Regions from separate parts of the Streptomyces sp. Tu6071 genome, predicted to be linked through region 2. Evidence: riboswitches for the same ligand, from Rfam matches in the RefSeq annotation. Region 2 holds a riboswitch; each other region holds the start of a gene.

Region 1 (5,286 bases), 1.9 Mb from region 2:
AACTCGTCGGCATCCAGGCCGTCCTGGACGTCATGGGCGTGGGCGGCGGCGACGACACGAACTGGTTTGTCAAGGACCTGCCACTTCTGATCGCTTTCGCCGTACTCGCCGCGTACACGTACTCCTCGGGGCTGCGGGCCCCGGCGCTGATCGCCTTCGTCAAGGACGGGCTGATCTACCTCGTCATCGCGGTCGCGATCATCTACATCCCGATCAAGCTCGGCGGTTTCGACGACATCTTCGCGAAGGCCGGCGACGCGCTCTCGCAGAAGAACCCCGCGACGGGACAGCCGAAGGGCGCGCTCGCGCCCGGCGAGGCCGGGCAGTGGGGGTACGCGACGCTCGCCCTCGGCTCGGCGCTCGCGCTCTTCATGTACCCGCACTCGGTGACGGCGACGCTCTCGTCGAGCAAGCGGAACGTGATCCGGCGCAACACCACGATCCTGCCGCTCTACTCGCTCATGCTGGGGCTGCTCGCGCTCCTCGGCTTCATGGCGATCGCGAGCGGCGTCAAGGTGAGCAACGGCCAGCTCGCGATCCCGCAGCTCTTCGAGAACATGTTCCCGGACTGGTTCGCCGGGGTCGCCTTCGCCGCGATCGGCATCGGCGCGCTCGTCCCGGCGGCGATCATGTCGATCGCCGCGGCGAACCTCTTCACGCGCAACATCTACAAGGACTTCCTGAAGCCGGACGCGACCCCGGCGCAGGAGGCGCGGATCTCCAAGCTCGTCTCGCTGCTCGTGAAGGTCGGCGCGCTGATCTTCGTGCTCGGCATGGACAAGACAGTCGCGATCAACTTCCAGCTCCTCGGCGGCATCTGGATTCTCCAGACGCTCCCCGCGCTCGTCGGCGGCCTCTTCACGCGCTGGTTCCACCGCTGGGCGCTGCTCGCCGGCTGGGCGGCCGGGATGGCGTACGGGACGTGGGCGGCCTGGTCGACGTCCTCGCCGACGCAGGACCACTTCGGGGGCTCGTCGAAGGAGATCCCGGGGCTCGGCGAGATCGGGTACATCGGGATGACGGCCATCGTCCTGAACCTCGTGGTCACGGTCGTGCTCACCTTCGTCCTGCGGGCCTTCAAGGCGCCGGAGGGCGTGGACGAGACGCGGCCCTCGGACTACGTGGCCGACGCGGGCGACCCCGGCGTGAAGCAGGAGCTTCCGCCGGCGGTGCCGGAGACCGCGGGGCACTGACTCCCCGGGCGGGGGTTCGCGCGGGGCTCCGCCCCGGACCCCGCTCCTCGGACTCCCCCAGCCTTCGGCCGGGGGCCGCCGGGAGGGGCTGATTCTTTCAGCCCCTCCCGGCGTTCGTATGCCCCTGACATCTCCTCACTTTGCGCAACCGAAATGCGAACACGCGCACGCCCCGCTCCCCCCGGTAAAAACTCCGCCCCACCTCGCTTGTGGGGTCCCCTCAAGCCATACGATCGACGCCGCCGCCCCCACCGCCCCCCGTCACCCCACCGGGCACAGGACGCCTTGTCGGCACCCCACAACCGTTGACCCGCACGTAACAGTCCCCGCCCCCGACACAACATCTGGGGCCTCCTTTCCCGCCCGCCCCCCAGATGTATGCTCTTCCTCGCTGTCGGCAGGGGAATCCGGTGCGAGTCCGGGACTGTCCCGCAACGGTGTGCGACGCGCCCCGTGGCGTGTTGCGAGTCCGATGACCTGCCGAAAGCGCGCCGCCGTCCCACCCGGGCGCGGTGCCAGACGTCCGGGCCCCGCGGAAAGGGCCGGGGACGTGACGCGGTGTGCCCGAAAGCGCTGCCGTCGTCCCGTCGCCGCCCCGCACCCGAGGCCCCCAGCCGAGCGAGGGAGAGCCACCCCAGTGACCATCGCGCCAGCAGATCCCGCCTCATCGGTCGCGGCCGAGCAGGACCTTCCCGGGACCGCCTTGTTGCGGACCCTCACGGAACTCACCGCCGACCTCCCCGACACCGACCCCGGCCGGGTCGCCGCCGCCGCCCTGCGCGGTCGCAGCGCCCACGCCGACGAGGCGGAGCTGCGCGAGCTGGCCACCGAGGCCGCCGCCGGGCTCATCTCCGAGGACCCCGCCTACTCCCGGCTCGCCGCCCGCCTGCTGGCCCTCGCGATCGTCGAGGAGGCCGCGGGGCAGGGCGCGAGCGGCTTCGCGGCCTCCGTCGCCGTGGGCCACCGCGAGGGCCTCATCGGCGACCGCACGGCGGAGTTCGTCGCCGCGCACGCCGCCCGCCTGGACGCGCTCGTCGACACCGGGGGCGACGACCGCTTCGGCTACTTCGGCCTGCGCACCCTCTACAGCCGCTACCTCCTGCGCCACCCGATCACGCGCAAGGTCGTCGAGACCCCGCAGTACTTCCTGCTGCGCGTCGCGGCCGGGCTCGCCGCCGACGACAGCCTCCCGGCCGTCGACGAGGTCGCGAGCCTGTACCGGCTCATGAGCCGCCTGGACTACCTGCCCTCCTCGCCGACGCTCTTCAACTCCGGTACGCGGCACCCGCAGATGTCCTCGTGCTACCTCCTGGACTCGCCGAAGGACGAGCTGGACTCGATCTACGAGCGCTACCTCCAGGTCGCCCGGCTCTCCAAGCACGCGGGCGGCATCGGCATCGCGTACTCCCGCATCCGCTCGCGCGGTTCGCTGATCCGCGGCACCAACGGGCACTCGAACGGCATCGTCCCCTTCCTCAAGACGCTCGACTCCTCCGTCGCCGCCGTCAACCAGGGCGGGCGCCGCAAGGGCGCCGCGGCCGTCTACCTGGAGACGTGGCACTCGGACATCGAGGAGTTCCTGGAGCTGCGCGACAACACGGGCGAGGACCAGCGCCGCACGCACCACCTCAACCTCGCGCACTGGATTCCCGACGAGTTCATGCGCCGCGTCGCCGCCGACGCCGAGTGGTCGCTCTTCTCGCCGGCCGACGTGCCCGAGCTGACCGACCTGTGGGGCGAGGAGTTCGAGGCCGCGTACCGCGCCGCCGAGGCGAAGGGCCTGGCCCGCAAGACGATCCCGGCGCGCGAGCTGTACGGCCGCATGATGCGCACCCTCGCGCAGACCGGCCAGGGCTGGATGACCTTCAAGGACCACTCCAACCGCACCGCGAACCAGACCGCCGAGCCCGGCAGCGTCGTCCACTCCTCGAACCTGTGCACCGAGATCATCGAGGTCACCGACGACGGCGAGACCGCCGTGTGCAACCTCGGCTCGATCAACCTCGGCGCGTTCGTCGACAACGGCACGATCGACTGGGAGCGCCTGGACGAGACCGTCCGCACGGCCGTCACCTTCCTCGACCGCGTCGTGGACATCAACTTCTACCCGACCGACGAGGCGGCGAACTCCAACGCCCGCTGGCGGCCCGTGGGCCTGGGCGCGATGGGCCTCCAGGACGTCTTCTTCAAGCTGCGGCTGCCCTTCGACTCGGCCGAGGCGAAGGCCGTGTCGACCCGTATCGCCGAGCGCATCATGCTCGCCGCCTACGAGGCGTCCGTCGACCTCGCCGAGAAGCACGGCCCGGTCCCCGCCTGGGAGAAGACGCGGACCGCGCGCGGCGTCCTGCACCCCGACCACTACGACGTGGAGCGGACCTGGCCCGAGCGCTGGGAGGCGCTGCGCGCCCGTATCGCCAGGAGCGGCATGCGCAACTCGCTGCTCCTCGCGATCGCGCCGACCGCGACGATCGCCTCGATCGCCGGTGTCTACGAGTGCGTCGAGCCGCAGGTCTCCAACCTCTTCAAGCGCGAGACGCTCAGCGGCGAGTTCCTCCAGGTCAACGGCTACCTCGTCGAGGACCTGAAGAAGCTCGGCGTGTGGGACGCGCGCACCCGTGAGGCGCTGCGCGAGGCGAACGGCTCAGTCCAGGGCTTCAACTGGATTCCCGAAGAGGTCCGCGCGCTGTACCGCACCGCGTGGGAGCTGCCGCAGCGCGGGCTCATCGACATGGCCGCCGAGCGCACCGCCTTCCTCGACCAGAGCCAGTCGCTCAACCTGTTCATGGAGACGCCGACGATCGGCAAGCTCTCCTCGATGTACGCGCACGCCTGGAACAAGGGCCTGAAGACGACGTACTACCTGCGCTCGCGTCCCGCGACGCGCATCGCCCGCGCGGCCGGTGCCCCGGCCGCCGAGGCCGCACCCATCCCGGTGCAGCAGAGCGTGCCCGACGCCGAGGCGATCGCCTGCTCCCTGGAGAACCCCGAGTCCTGCGAGGCCTGCCAGTAATGTCCGACCCCACCCTGCCCGAGCAGAAGAAGCGCAACCAGAACCTCCTGGACCCCGGCTTCGAGCTGACCCTGCGCCCCATGCGCTACCCGGACTTCTACGAGCGCTACCGGGACGCGATCAAGAACACGTGGACCGTCGAGGAGGTCGACCTCCACTCGGACGTCTCCGACCTCGCGAAGCTCACGCCCGGCGAGCAGCACCTCATCGGCCGTCTCGTCGCGTTCTTCGCGACGGGCGACTCGATCGTGTCGAACAACCTCGTGCTGACGCTGTACAAGCACATCAACTCCCCGGAGGCGCGGCTCTACCTGAGCCGGCAGCTCTTCGAGGAGGCCGTGCACGTGCAGTTCTACCTGACGCTGCTCGACACGTACCTGCCCGACCCGGACGACCGCGCCGCCGCCTTCGCGGCCGTGGAGAACATCCCGTCCATCCGCGCGAAGGCCGAGTTCTGCTTCAAGTGGATCGACGAGGTCGAGAAGATCGACCGCCTGGAGTCGCGGTCCGACCGGCGGCGGTTCCTGCTCAACCTCATCTGCTTCGCGGCGTGCATCGAGGGCCTCTTCTTCTACGGCGCCTTCGCGTACGTGTACTGGTTCCGCTCGCGCGGCCTGCTGCACGGCCTCGCGACCGGCACCAACTGGGTCTTCCGCGACGAGACGATGCACATGAGCTTCGCCTTCGACGTCGTCGACACGGTCCGCAAGGAGGAGCCGGAGCTGTTCGACGACAAGCTGGAGGCCGAGGTCAAGGAGATGCTCGCCGGGGCGGTCGACGCGGAGCTCCAGTTCGCGCGCGACCTGTGCGGTGACGGCCTGCCCGGCATGAACACCGAGTCGATGCGCGAGTACCTCCAGTGTGTCGCCGACCAGCGCCTCGTGCGCCTCGGCTTCTCGCCGGTGTACGGCTCCAGCAACCCCTTCTCCTTCATGGAGTTGCAGGGTGTGCAGGAGCTGACGAACTTCTTCGAGCGGCGGCCGTCCGCCTATCAGGTCGCGGTCGAGGGTTCGGTCTCCTTCGACGACGACTTCTAGAGAGGCCGCGTCCGCGACGGGCGCGCTCCCAGAGGGGGCCGGGTTC
Region 2 (5,286 bases):
CCGCTCCCGTTCCCGTACCGCCGCCCCCGGCCCCGTCCTCGTCGGCCCGTCCGTACCACGCCCCATGTCGTCCTCCCCAGCCTCCGGCACGCGGCAGCGGGACTCAACCCGCCTTGCGGCCCCTTAAGTTCGTTCACTGAACCTTGAACGGGCCGACCGTAGCACAGTCGGTTCGTTCACCGAACCGCAAAACGGGTACGCTGGGCCCCATGGCTCTCGGCAAGGACTACGCGCGGCAGGAGTGCTCCGTCGCCCGCGCGCTGGAGATCATCGGCGAGCGGTGGACGATCCTGATCGTCCGCGACGCCTTCTACGGGGTGCGCCGCTACAACGACTTCCTCGCGCACCTCGGCGTGCCGCGCGCCGTCCTCGCGGCCCGCCTCCAGTCCCTCACCGAGCACGGCATCCTCGTCAAGCGCCGCTACCAGGAGTCACCGCCCCGCGAGGAGTACGTGCTGACGCCACGCGGCGAGAGCCTGTGGCTCGTCCTGTACGGGCTCGGCGTGTGGGGACGCGGCGAGTTCGGCGGCACCCGGCCGCTGCGCGAGTTCCGGCACGCGCAGTGCGACACCCCGCTCGCCCTCCAGGGCACGTGCCCGCACTGCGGGACGCTTCCCGAGCCCGGCGACATCGACATGCTCCCCGGGCCGGGCCTCGACCCCGACCCGGCCGACCCGGTCAGCCGCGTCCTGCTGCGCCGCCGCCGCATCCTCGACCCGGTCGACACCACGGGGATCACGGCGCGGGGCTGAACCACCCGGACCGGTCCACTCCCCGAACGCCCCCACCGCCCTCTCCCCCGCAGCCCCTACACTGCCCGCAGCGACTGGTTCGCCCCGTCCGCCAGGCGGGAGCGTCGCAAGAGGGAACCCGGTGGGAATCCGGGACTGCCCCGCAGCGGTGAGCGGGAACGACCGCCGTCATACGCACTGGGCCCGGGTACGGGTCTGGGAAGCGACGGCCAGTAGGTGTCCTCCGTCCGGAGGGCGTGCCCGCGAGTCCGAAGACCTGCCAGTCGCCCGGACGCGCTCCGACAGCGCGCCCGGACATCCCGGTGACCTCGTGGGCGGGTCGGCGAGCACAGGCGGCGGACGCAAGCGGTCCCGCCTCCTTCGTCGTTCCTTCGCGCCCCCGTGGACACCCGGGATCTCAGGGATTCATCTCGCGAAGGAGATCTCCGTGACACCGAAGTCCGCAGCCGCGGCAGCACGGGCCACCGTGTACGGCTACCCCCGCCAGGGCCCCGACAGGGAGCTGAAGAAGGCGGTCGAGGGATATTGGCAGGGCCGCGTCGACGCCGCGCGTCTCCAGGACACCGCACGCGGACTGCGCGCCGCCGCCTGGCGACAGCTCGCCTCCGACGGCGCCGACGAAGTCCCCACCGGCGACTTCTCCCTCTACGACCACGTGCTCGACACGAGCGTCATGGTCGGCGCGATCCCCGCGCGCCACCGCGCCGCCGTCGCGGCCGACGCGCTCGACGGCTACTTCGCCATGGCACGCGGCACGCGGGACGTCGCGCCGCTGGAGATGACGAAGTGGTTCGACACGAATTACCACTACCTCGTGCCCGAGCTGGGCCCGGACACCGGGTTCACCGCCGACTCCGCGAAGCAGGTCGGCGAGCTGCGCGAGGCGCTCGCCCTCGGGCTGCGCGCGCGGCCCGTCCTCGTCGGCCCGGTCACCTACCTCCTGCTCGCCAAGGCCGCCCCCGGCACCGAGGACGGTTTCGCGCCGCTGAGCCTGCTCGACCGGCTGCTCCCCGTGTACGAGGAAGTCCTCGCCGACCTGCGGGCGGCCGGCGCGGAGTGGGTCCAGCTCGACGAGCCCGCGCTCGTCCAGGACCGCACCCCCGCCGAACTCGCCGCCGCCGAACGGGCCTACGCGTACCTCGGCGGCCGTGCCGACCGCCCGAAGCTCCTCGTCGCGAGCTACTTCGACCGGCTCGGCGAGGCGCTGCCCGTCCTCGCGAAGGCCCCCGTGGACGGGCTCGCGCTCGACTTCACCGGAGCGGCGTCCGCGAACCTCGACGCGCTCGCCGCCGCCGGGGGCCTGCCGGGCAAGCGGCTCGTCGCCGGGGTCGTCGACGGGCGCAACATCTGGACCGGCGACCTGGAGCGGGCCCTCGCGACGCTCGGCACGCTGCTCGGTCTCGCGGACCGCGTCGACGTCTCCGCGTCCTGCTCGCTGCTCCACGTCCCGCTCGACGCCGCGCGCGAGAAGGACATCGATCCGCAGGTCCTGCGCTGGCTCGCCTTCGCCCGGCAGAAGACCGCCGAACTCGCGACGCTCGCGAAGGCGCTGACCCACGGCACGGAGGCGGTCGCCGCCGCACTCGCCGCCAACCGCGCCGCGCTCGCCTCGCGCGCCGCGTCCCCGCTCACCCACGACCCGGCGGTACGGGCCCGCACGGCCGCCGTGACCGACGCCGACGCGCGCCGCCCGGCCCCGTACCGGGAACGCGCCGCCGCGCAGCGCGCGCACCTCGCCCTGCCGCCGCTGCCCACCACGACGATCGGGTCCTTCCCGCAGACCGGCGCGATCCGCGCCGCGCGCGCGGACCTGCGCGCCGGGCGCCTCGACACGGCCGGGTACGAGAAGCGCATCGAGGAGGAGATCCGGCAGGTGGTCTCCTTCCAGGAGGAGGCCGGGCTCGACGTCCTCGTGCACGGCGAGCCCGAACGCAACGACATGGTGCAGTACTTCGCCGAGCGGTTGTCGGGGTACCTCGCCACGCGGCACGGCTGGGTGCAGTCCTACGGGACGCGGTACGTGCGCCCGCCCGTGCTCGCGGGCGACGTCTCGCGGCCGGCGCCGATGACGGTGCGCTGGACGGCCTACGCGCAGTCGCTCACCGCGAAGCCGGTCAAGGGGATGCTGACCGGGCCCGTCACGATGCTCGCGTGGTCCTTCGTCCGGGACGACCAGCCGCTCGGCGAGACGGCGCGGCAGGTCGCGCTCGCGCTGAGGGACGAGGTGCGGGACCTGGAGGCGGCCGGGACGCGCGTCATCCAGGTCGACGAGCCCGCGCTGCGCGAGACGCTGCCGCTGCGCACCGACGCGCGCCCGGCCTACCTCGCCTGGGCCACCGAGGCGTTCCGCCTCACGACGAGCGGCGTCGATGCCCACACGCAGGTGCACACGCACATGTGCTACGCCGAGTTCGGCGACGTCGTGGACGCGATCGACGACCTCGACGCCGATGTCATCAGCCTGGAGGCGGCGCGCTCGCACATGCAGATCGCGCACGAGCTCGCCGCGCACGGGTACCCCCGCGAGGCCGGTCCCGGCGTGTACGACATCCACTCGCCGCGCGTCCCCGGCGCGGACGAGGTCGCGGCGCTGCTGCGCACGGGGCTCAAGGCGATCCCCCCGGAGCGGCTGTGGGTCAATCCGGACTGCGGCCTGAAGACGCGCGGGTGGCCGGAGACCCGTGCCTCGCTGGAGCACCTGGTGGCGGCGGCCCGGACGGTGCGGGGCGAGCTGGACGCGTGAGCCGATGAGGCGGGGGCGCGGCGCGTCAGGGCGCCGCGCCCCCGCCTCCTGCCCGCCGGGCGGGACCTCCCCGTCACCGCCCGGCGGACGACCGTTCAGCCCTTGGGCACCTCGCGCTGCGCCACACCGTCGTAGGAGGCGAGCGGACGGATCAGCGAGTTGTGCGAGAGCTGCTCGATGATGTGCGCGGTCCACCCCGTGACGCGGCTCATCACGAAGATGGGCGTGAAGACCGGGGTGTCGAAGCCCATGAGGTGGTAGGCGAGACCGGCCGGGTAGTCCAGGTTCGGGTGGATCTGCTTGCGCTCGAACATCGCCTCGCGCAGCGCCGCGTGGAGCTTGTCCAGCCGCGGGGCCTCGGGGTTGTCGCTCTGCGCCACGAGCCGGTCGAGCGCGCCCTGCATGATCGGGACGCGCGAGTCGCCGTTCTTGTAGACGCGGTGGCCGAAGCCCATGATCTTGCGCTTCTCGGCGAGCGCCTGGTCGAGCCAGCGCGCGGCGTCGGCCGGATCGCGCACCTCGTCGAGCATGTCCATCACGGCCTCGTTGGCGCCGCCGTGCAGGGGGCCCTTGAGCGCGCCGATCGCGCCGGTGACGGCGCTGTAGAGGTCGGAGAGCGTCGAGGTGATGACGCGCGCGGTGAAGGTCGAGGCGTTGAAGCTGTGCTCGGCGTAGAGCGTGAGGGAGATCTCGAAGCAGCGCACGACCTCCTCGTCCGGGACCTCGCCGAAGCACATGTGGAAGAAGTTCTCGGCGTAGCCGAGCCGCGGGTCCGGGGCGATCGGGTCGAGACCGCGGCGGCGGCGCTGGTGGGCCGCGACGACGGTGGGGAGCTTCGCGAAGAGGGACAGCGACTTCGCGAGGTTCGCTTCCTCGCCGTTGTCGTCCTCGCGCGGGTCCTCGGCGCCGAAGAGGCTCACGGCGGTGCGCAGGACGTCCATCGGGTGACACGTCTCGGGCAGCCGGGCGAGCAGCTCGGACTCGGTGCGGTTGAGCGGGCGCAGGGCGCGCTCGGCGGCCTCGAACGCGGCGAGCTGCTTCTCGTCGGGGAGTTCGCCGTGCCACAGAAGGTAGGAGACGGCCTCGAAGGAGTGGTGCGCCGCGAGGTCCTGCACCGCGTAGCCGCGGTAGGTGAGGGAGTTGGTCTCCTGGATGACGGTGGAGACCTCGGTGGTGTCGGCGTAGACGCCGGCGAGGCCGCGGTGGATCTCCGGGGTGCTGGTCATGGGTGGTGCCTCCGGGAGGGGTTCGGGTGCCGGGGTGCGTACGGGTCGGTACGGGGCCGGGGGCCGGGCGCCGGTGGGTGTCCGGCGCCCGGGACCGCGGCCCACGTGGGCCGGGGGCGGCTCAGGCGTCCGGCGGGAGCGTGAAGTCGAAGACGGCCGAGTCGAAGGACGCGTACGCCTCGTAGTCGAGGAGTTCGTACAGCCTCGACCGCGTCTGCATCCTCGGGAGCAGCGACTCCTGCGTGCCCTCCGCCTTGACGGTGCGCAGTCCGTCCTCGACCGCGCCCATCGCGAGCCGCAGGAACGTCACGGGGTAGAGCGCGATGTTGTAGCCGAGGTCTTCGAGGGCCCGCGCGGTGAGCAGCTTGCCCTTGCCGAACTCGGTCATGTTGGCGAGCAGGGGGACGTCCACGGCCTTGCGGAACGCCTCGAACTCGGCCTCGTTCGCGAGCGCCTCGGGGAAGATCGCGTCGGCCCCCGCGTCGACGTACGCCTTGGCGCGGTCGATCGCGGCGTCCAGGCCCTCGACGGCGCGCGCGTCGGTGCGGGCCATGAGGAGGAAGTC
Region 3 (5,286 bases), 5.8 Mb from region 2:
TCCTCACCCCGGTCGGTGCGGTCCTCCGGATCCCCGCCCTGCGGCGGGACATCGCCCCCGCCGCCGGGCCCGTCCGGGCCGTCCCCGTCGCCGGGGCCCTCCGGCTCCTCCTCGGGCCCGGCGTTCTCGTCGAGCACCTCGTCGAGCTTGTCCTCGTCGAGCCCGGGGGCGTCGAAGGGGTTGCGGCGCCCCCGGTGCGGCAGGGCGAGGAGCGCGGCCTGCCGCACGTCCTCGGCGAGCACGCTCTCGCGCCCGGCCCAGGCGGCGAGGGCCGTCGCGGTACGGGCCATGACGAGGTCGGCGCGCATCCCGTCCACCTCGAAGGCGGCGCACGTCGCGGCGATCTGCCGCAGCGCGGTGTCCCCGAGGACGACGCGGGGCAGCAGCGCGCGGGCCTCGGCGATCCGGCTGCGCAGCGCCGCCTCGTCCCCGGCGAAGCGCGCGGCGAAGGCGGCGGGGTCGTCCTCGTACGCCATCCGGCGCCGTACGACCTCGACGCGCTCGTCGGTCTCGCGCGAGGCGGCGACCTCGACGGTGAGCCCGAAGCGGTCGAGGAGCTGCGGGCGCAGCTCGCCCTCCTCGGGGTTCATCGTCCCGACGAGCAGGAACCGCGCGGCGTGCCGCACGGAGACGCCCTCGCGCTCCACGGAGGAGACACCCATGGCGGCGGCGTCGAGCAGGAGGTCCACGAGGTGGTCGCCGAGAAGGTTGACCTCGTCGACGTAGAGGATGCCGCGGTGCGCGGCGGCGAGCAGTCCCGGCTCGAACGCCTTGACGCCCTCGGCGAGCGCCCGCTCGATGTCGAGCGCGCCAACGAGCCGGTCCTCGGAGGCCCCCACGGGCAGCTCGACCATCCGCGCGGGGCGCCGCGACTCCGCCTGGGCGGGAGCGTGCGGCCCGTCGGGGCAGCGCGGATCGGGAGCGGCCGGATCGCACGAGAACCGGCACCCCGCCACGACGTCGGCCTCGGGCAGCAGCGCGGTGAGCGCCCGCACGGCGGTGGACTTGGCCGTCCCCTTCTCGCCGCGCACGAGCACCCCGCCGACGCGGGCGGAGACGGCGTTGAGGAGGAGGGCGAGCCGGAGATCGTCCTGCCCGACGAGGGCGGTGAAGGGGTAGGGATGGTCGGCGGTGGTCATGCGGGGGTCTTCCTTTCGTGAGGATTGCGGCACGGCCCGGGCACGCGTGATCGCGCCCTTCGGGCAGGTGGGGAGCGGGCCCCGCGGGGTCACCCCGGTGCTCCCGGCGGCACGAAGGGCAGTCCCGGCGGAGCCCCCCGCTCGATCAGTCGCAGCAGCGCACGCGTGTCGGCGTGCTCCTCGATCAGATCCGCGAGCGCCTCCAGCTGCTCCTCCCGCAGGGCCCCGAACTCCGTGTCCGGCGCCGGTACGAACCTCCGCCCCGCCTGCGCGGCGACCCTCCGCAGGAAGGCCCGCCGGAAGCCGTCGCTCTCCAGCGACCCGTGCCAGTGCGTCCCCCACACCGATCCGACCCGGCACCCGTCGAGGAACGGCTCGTCGCCGCCCCTCACCTCCGCGACCCCGTGGTGGATCTCGTAGCCGTCCACGGCCTCCCCGAGCGCGGTCCCCGAGGGCCGGGCGAGCGTCTTCCCGCGCGCGAACCGCACCCGTACCGGCAGCAGCCCGAGCCCCGCCACGGTCCCGGCCCGCGACTCGACCTCGTCCTCGATCAGCTCGCCGAGCAACTGGAAGCCGCCGCAGATCCCGAGCACGGGCCGCCCCTCGGCCGCCCGCCGGGCGAGCGCGTCCGCGAGCCCCCGCTCGCGCAGCCACTCCAGCGCCCGCACCGTCCCCCGCGTCCCCGGCACCACCACGAGGTCCGCGTCCACGAGGTCCGCCGCCCGGTCCACGAACCGCACGACGACGCCCGGTTCGGCAGCGAGCGCGTCCACGTCGGTGAAGTTCGACATGAGCGGCACGGCGCACACGGCGACCCGCAGCACCTCTTCCCCGAACGGCTCCGCGAGCCGCGACTCGCGCACCGCGCCGCGCAGGGAGACGGCCATGCCGTCCTCCTCGTCGATGCCGAGCCCCGGCCGGAACGGCAGCACCCCGAAGGTGTCCCGCCCCGTCAGGTCCCGCAGCATCCGCAGGCCCGGTTCGAGCAGCGAGACATCGCCTCGGAACTTGTTGACGAGGTACCCCGCGACGAGCGCCTGGTCCTCCGCCGAGAGCAGCGCCGTCGTCCCGAAGAACGAGGCGAAGACACCGCCCCTGTCGATGTCCCCGACCACCACGACCGGCAGTCGGGCCGCCCGCGCGATCCCCATGTTGACGAGGTCGGTACGGCGCAGGTTGATCTCCGCCGGGCTCCCCGCGCCCTCGCAGATCACCGCGTCGTACGTGCGCCGCAGCTCCGCGAGGCAGTCCACGACCGTCCCGAACAGCTCCGCCTGCTTCCCCCCGTGGTAGCCGCGCGCGCTCAGCTCGCCGAGCGGCTTCCCGAGGAGCACGACCTGGCTCGACCGCTCCCCGCCCGGCTTGAGCAGCACCGGGTTCATGAGCGCGCTCGGCTCGACGCGCGCGGCCTGCGCCTGCATCGCCTGCGCGCGGCCGATCTCGGCGCCTTCGCGCGTGACGAAGGAGTTGAGGGACATGTTCTGCCCCTTGAACGGCGCGACGCTCACCCCCCGCCGCACGAGCCACCGGCAGATCCCGGCCGTCACGACGCTCTTGCCCGCGTCCGAGGTCGTCCCGGCGACGAGCAGCCCGCCCCCGGTCACCGCGCACCCCCCGGGCGCCGCGCGACGACGAGCCGCGCCGCGACGCACACCCCGAGCGCCGCCCACGTCACCCGCCGCGAGAGCCGCACCGCCCGCTCGACGTCCGCCACGGCGACCGGCCGCCCGCGCCGCGCGTTGAGCACGGGCCGGTGCTCGACCCGGCCCCCGTACGACAGCGTCCCGCCGAGCCGCACCCCGAGCGCGCCCGCGAAGGCCGCCTCGACGGGCCCCGCGTTGGGGCTCGGGTGCCGGTGCGCGTCCTCCCGCACGGCGGCGAGCGCGGTACGGGGCGCGCCGCCCACGAGTGCGGCGAGCCCGGCGGTGAGCCGGGCGCCCGGGAAGCCCATGACGTCGTCGAGCCGCGCGGCGGACCAGCCGAACCGCAGGTGGCGCGGCGACTTGTGGCCCACCATCGCGTCGAGCGTGTTGACGGCCCGGAAGGCGACGAGTCCGGGCACGCCGCCGAGCGCGCCCCACACGAGCGCCCCGACGACCGCGTCCGAGGTGTTCTCGGCGACGGACTCGACGACGGCGCGCGCGATGCCGTCCGCGTCGAGCCGGCGGGGATCGCGCCCGCACAGGTGCGGCAGGCGCTCGCGCGCGGCGGCGAGATCGTCCGCTTCGAGCGCGGCGGCGAGCGCGCGGCCCTCGCGCGCGAGCGACGTACCGCCCACGACGGCCCACGTCACGAGCGCGGTGAGCGCGGCGGACGCGGCGGGGGAGCGGCGCGCGGCGGTACGGGAGGCGACGGCGGCGAGCGCGGTGGCGCCGCCCGCGCACAGCAGGGTGTGCAGGGCGCCCGCACCGCGCTGGTCGCGCCACAACGCCTTCTCGGCGACGCCCGCGAGAGACCCGTACGCCGCGACGGGGTGGCCGCGGCGCGGATCGCCGAAGAGGGAGTCGCCGAGCAGACCGGCGGTGGCGCCGACCGCGAAAACACGTCCGGCGGACATGGCGTCAGTCCGCCGTCACGCCTCGCCGGGGGAACGGGCGGGCTGGCGGGTGCGCACTGCGGCGGATGCCGGGCATGGGGGTGTCCTACTCTCAGGGTCCGCGCCCTGGTACGACGTGATTCGGCGCCGGGAGTTCCTGACTCACGGGGATCACTCCCCGCTCACAGTGGCGGGACCGCGCCGGATTCGCACCGGTACTTCCTCCACAGCCGCCGAAATGGCCCCGGCAGTGCATCACGCCCCGAGACCGGGCGTCAACTCGCACTTGACGCACTCCGGGCACATCGCCCGGTCCGGACGTCCGGCCCCCCGCGCCCCCGCCCACGTCGCACGGACGCCCCGCCCGCCCACGCGAAAGCCCCGCGCCGCCCCCCGTGCGGGGGGCCTCGCGGGGCCCGTGGTGCCGGTCCGTCTCAGGCCACGATCACGTAGATCCCGAACGCGACGGCCGCGAGGCACACGCCGAAGCACGCGTACGCGCCGAGCCGGGCGAGCAGCGCCTGCCCGCCCGCGCCCGTACCGCCGCCCGTACCGCCGTCCTCCGCCGCCGTCGCCGCCGAGGCGCGCGAGAGGCCCGCGATGCCGAGGGCGAAGGCGCCGCCGAGGCCCACGGTGACGAGCAGGCTCACGCCGAAGACGGAGCCGAGTGCCGCCCAGTCGATGTTCATGCCGGTTCCTTTCAGGCCGCGGTGCCGGAGCCCGCGGTGTGACGCGGGGTCTCGGCCGTCGCCGGGGCGGGGAGTTCCGCCGTGAGCGGGGGGTGGAGTGCGTCGGGCGCCTCGGCGGCCGTCGGCTGGACCGGCACCGTGAGCGTCCCGGCGGGCGGCGGCGCGACCGAGGCGAGGGCCTGGGTGATCACTCCGGCGGGCTCGGCGTCGCCGGTCACGTCGTGGTGGCTCACCGGCCGGCGCCGCGACAGGACGTAGATCGTCGCGGCTCCCGCGAGGAGCAGCACCCCGGTGAGCACGACGCCCCATGTGCCCTGGCGGGTCAGGAACTCGGCGCCCGCGCCGACGAGCGCGGCGGCGGGGAGCGTGAGCAGCCAGGCGATCGCCATCCGCCCGGCCGTGGACCAGCGCACCGTGCCGCCCTTGCGCCCGAGGCCCGCGCCCATCACCGAGCCGGAGCACGCCTGGGTCGTGGAGAGCGAGAAGCCGAGGTGCGAGGAGGCGAGGATGACGGTCGCCGCGCCGGTCTGCGAGGCGAAGCCCTGCGGCGGTTCGAGGTCGGTGAGTCCGGTGCCCATCGTGCGGATGATGCGCCAGCCGCCGAGGTACGTGCCGAGCGCGATCGCGCACCCGGCCGAGAGGATCACCCACACCGGCGGGTTGGCCCCCGGCTTGAGCACATCGCCCGTGACGAGGGCGAGCGTGATGATGCCCATCGTCTTCTGCGCGTCGTTGGTCCCGTGCGCGAGCGAGACGAGCCCGGCCGAGGCGATCTGCCCCACCCTGTAGCCCTTCGCCCCGGTCTTCTCGTCGACACCGCGGGTCAGCCGGTACGTCAGCCGGGTGGCCGCGAAGGCGGCGAGCCCCGCGACGACGGGCGCCGCCACGGCGGGGATCACGATCTTGGTGACGATCGTGCCGC

The links. A riboswitch is a leader RNA that binds a small molecule or an ion and turns the genes downstream of it on or off. The one in region 2 is predicted to bind cobalamin.
Region 1: another riboswitch for cobalamin. It lies ahead of STTU_RS09715 (ribonucleoside-diphosphate reductase subunit alpha); the one in region 2 lies ahead of metE (5-methyltetrahydropteroyltriglutamate--homocysteine S-methyltransferase).
Region 3: another riboswitch for cobalamin. It lies ahead of STTU_RS26735 (cobalamin biosynthesis protein); the one in region 2 lies ahead of metE (5-methyltetrahydropteroyltriglutamate--homocysteine S-methyltransferase).

The regions. Positions count from the first base shown of each region.
Region 1 is NZ_CM001165.1:2,404,044-2,409,329, forward strand. It holds gene mctP (monocarboxylate uptake permease MctP) at 1-1,193, shown strand, start outside; cobalamin riboswitch at 1,572-1,693, shown strand; gene STTU_RS09715 (ribonucleoside-diphosphate reductase subunit alpha) at 1,831-4,203, shown strand; gene STTU_RS09720 (ribonucleotide-diphosphate reductase subunit beta) at 4,203-5,240, shown strand.
Region 2 is NZ_CM001165.1:495,078-500,363, forward strand. It holds gene STTU_RS01990 (MFS transporter) at 1-66, opposite strand, end outside; gene STTU_RS01995 (winged helix-turn-helix transcriptional regulator) at 210-752, shown strand; cobalamin riboswitch at 826-1,016, shown strand; gene metE (5-methyltetrahydropteroyltriglutamate--homocysteine S-methyltransferase) at 1,180-3,495, shown strand; gene STTU_RS02005 (bifunctional 2-methylcitrate synthase/citrate synthase) at 3,591-4,721, opposite strand; gene prpB (methylisocitrate lyase) at 4,843-5,286, opposite strand, start outside.
Region 3 is NZ_CM001165.1:6,319,889-6,325,174, forward strand. It holds gene STTU_RS26725 (putative cobaltochelatase) at 1-1,139, opposite strand, end outside; gene STTU_RS26730 (cobyric acid synthase) at 1,229-2,743, opposite strand; gene STTU_RS26735 (cobalamin biosynthesis protein) at 2,740-3,696, opposite strand; cobalamin riboswitch at 3,807-3,939, opposite strand; gene STTU_RS26740 (hypothetical protein) at 4,110-4,364, opposite strand; gene STTU_RS26745 (inorganic phosphate transporter) at 4,376-5,286, opposite strand, start outside.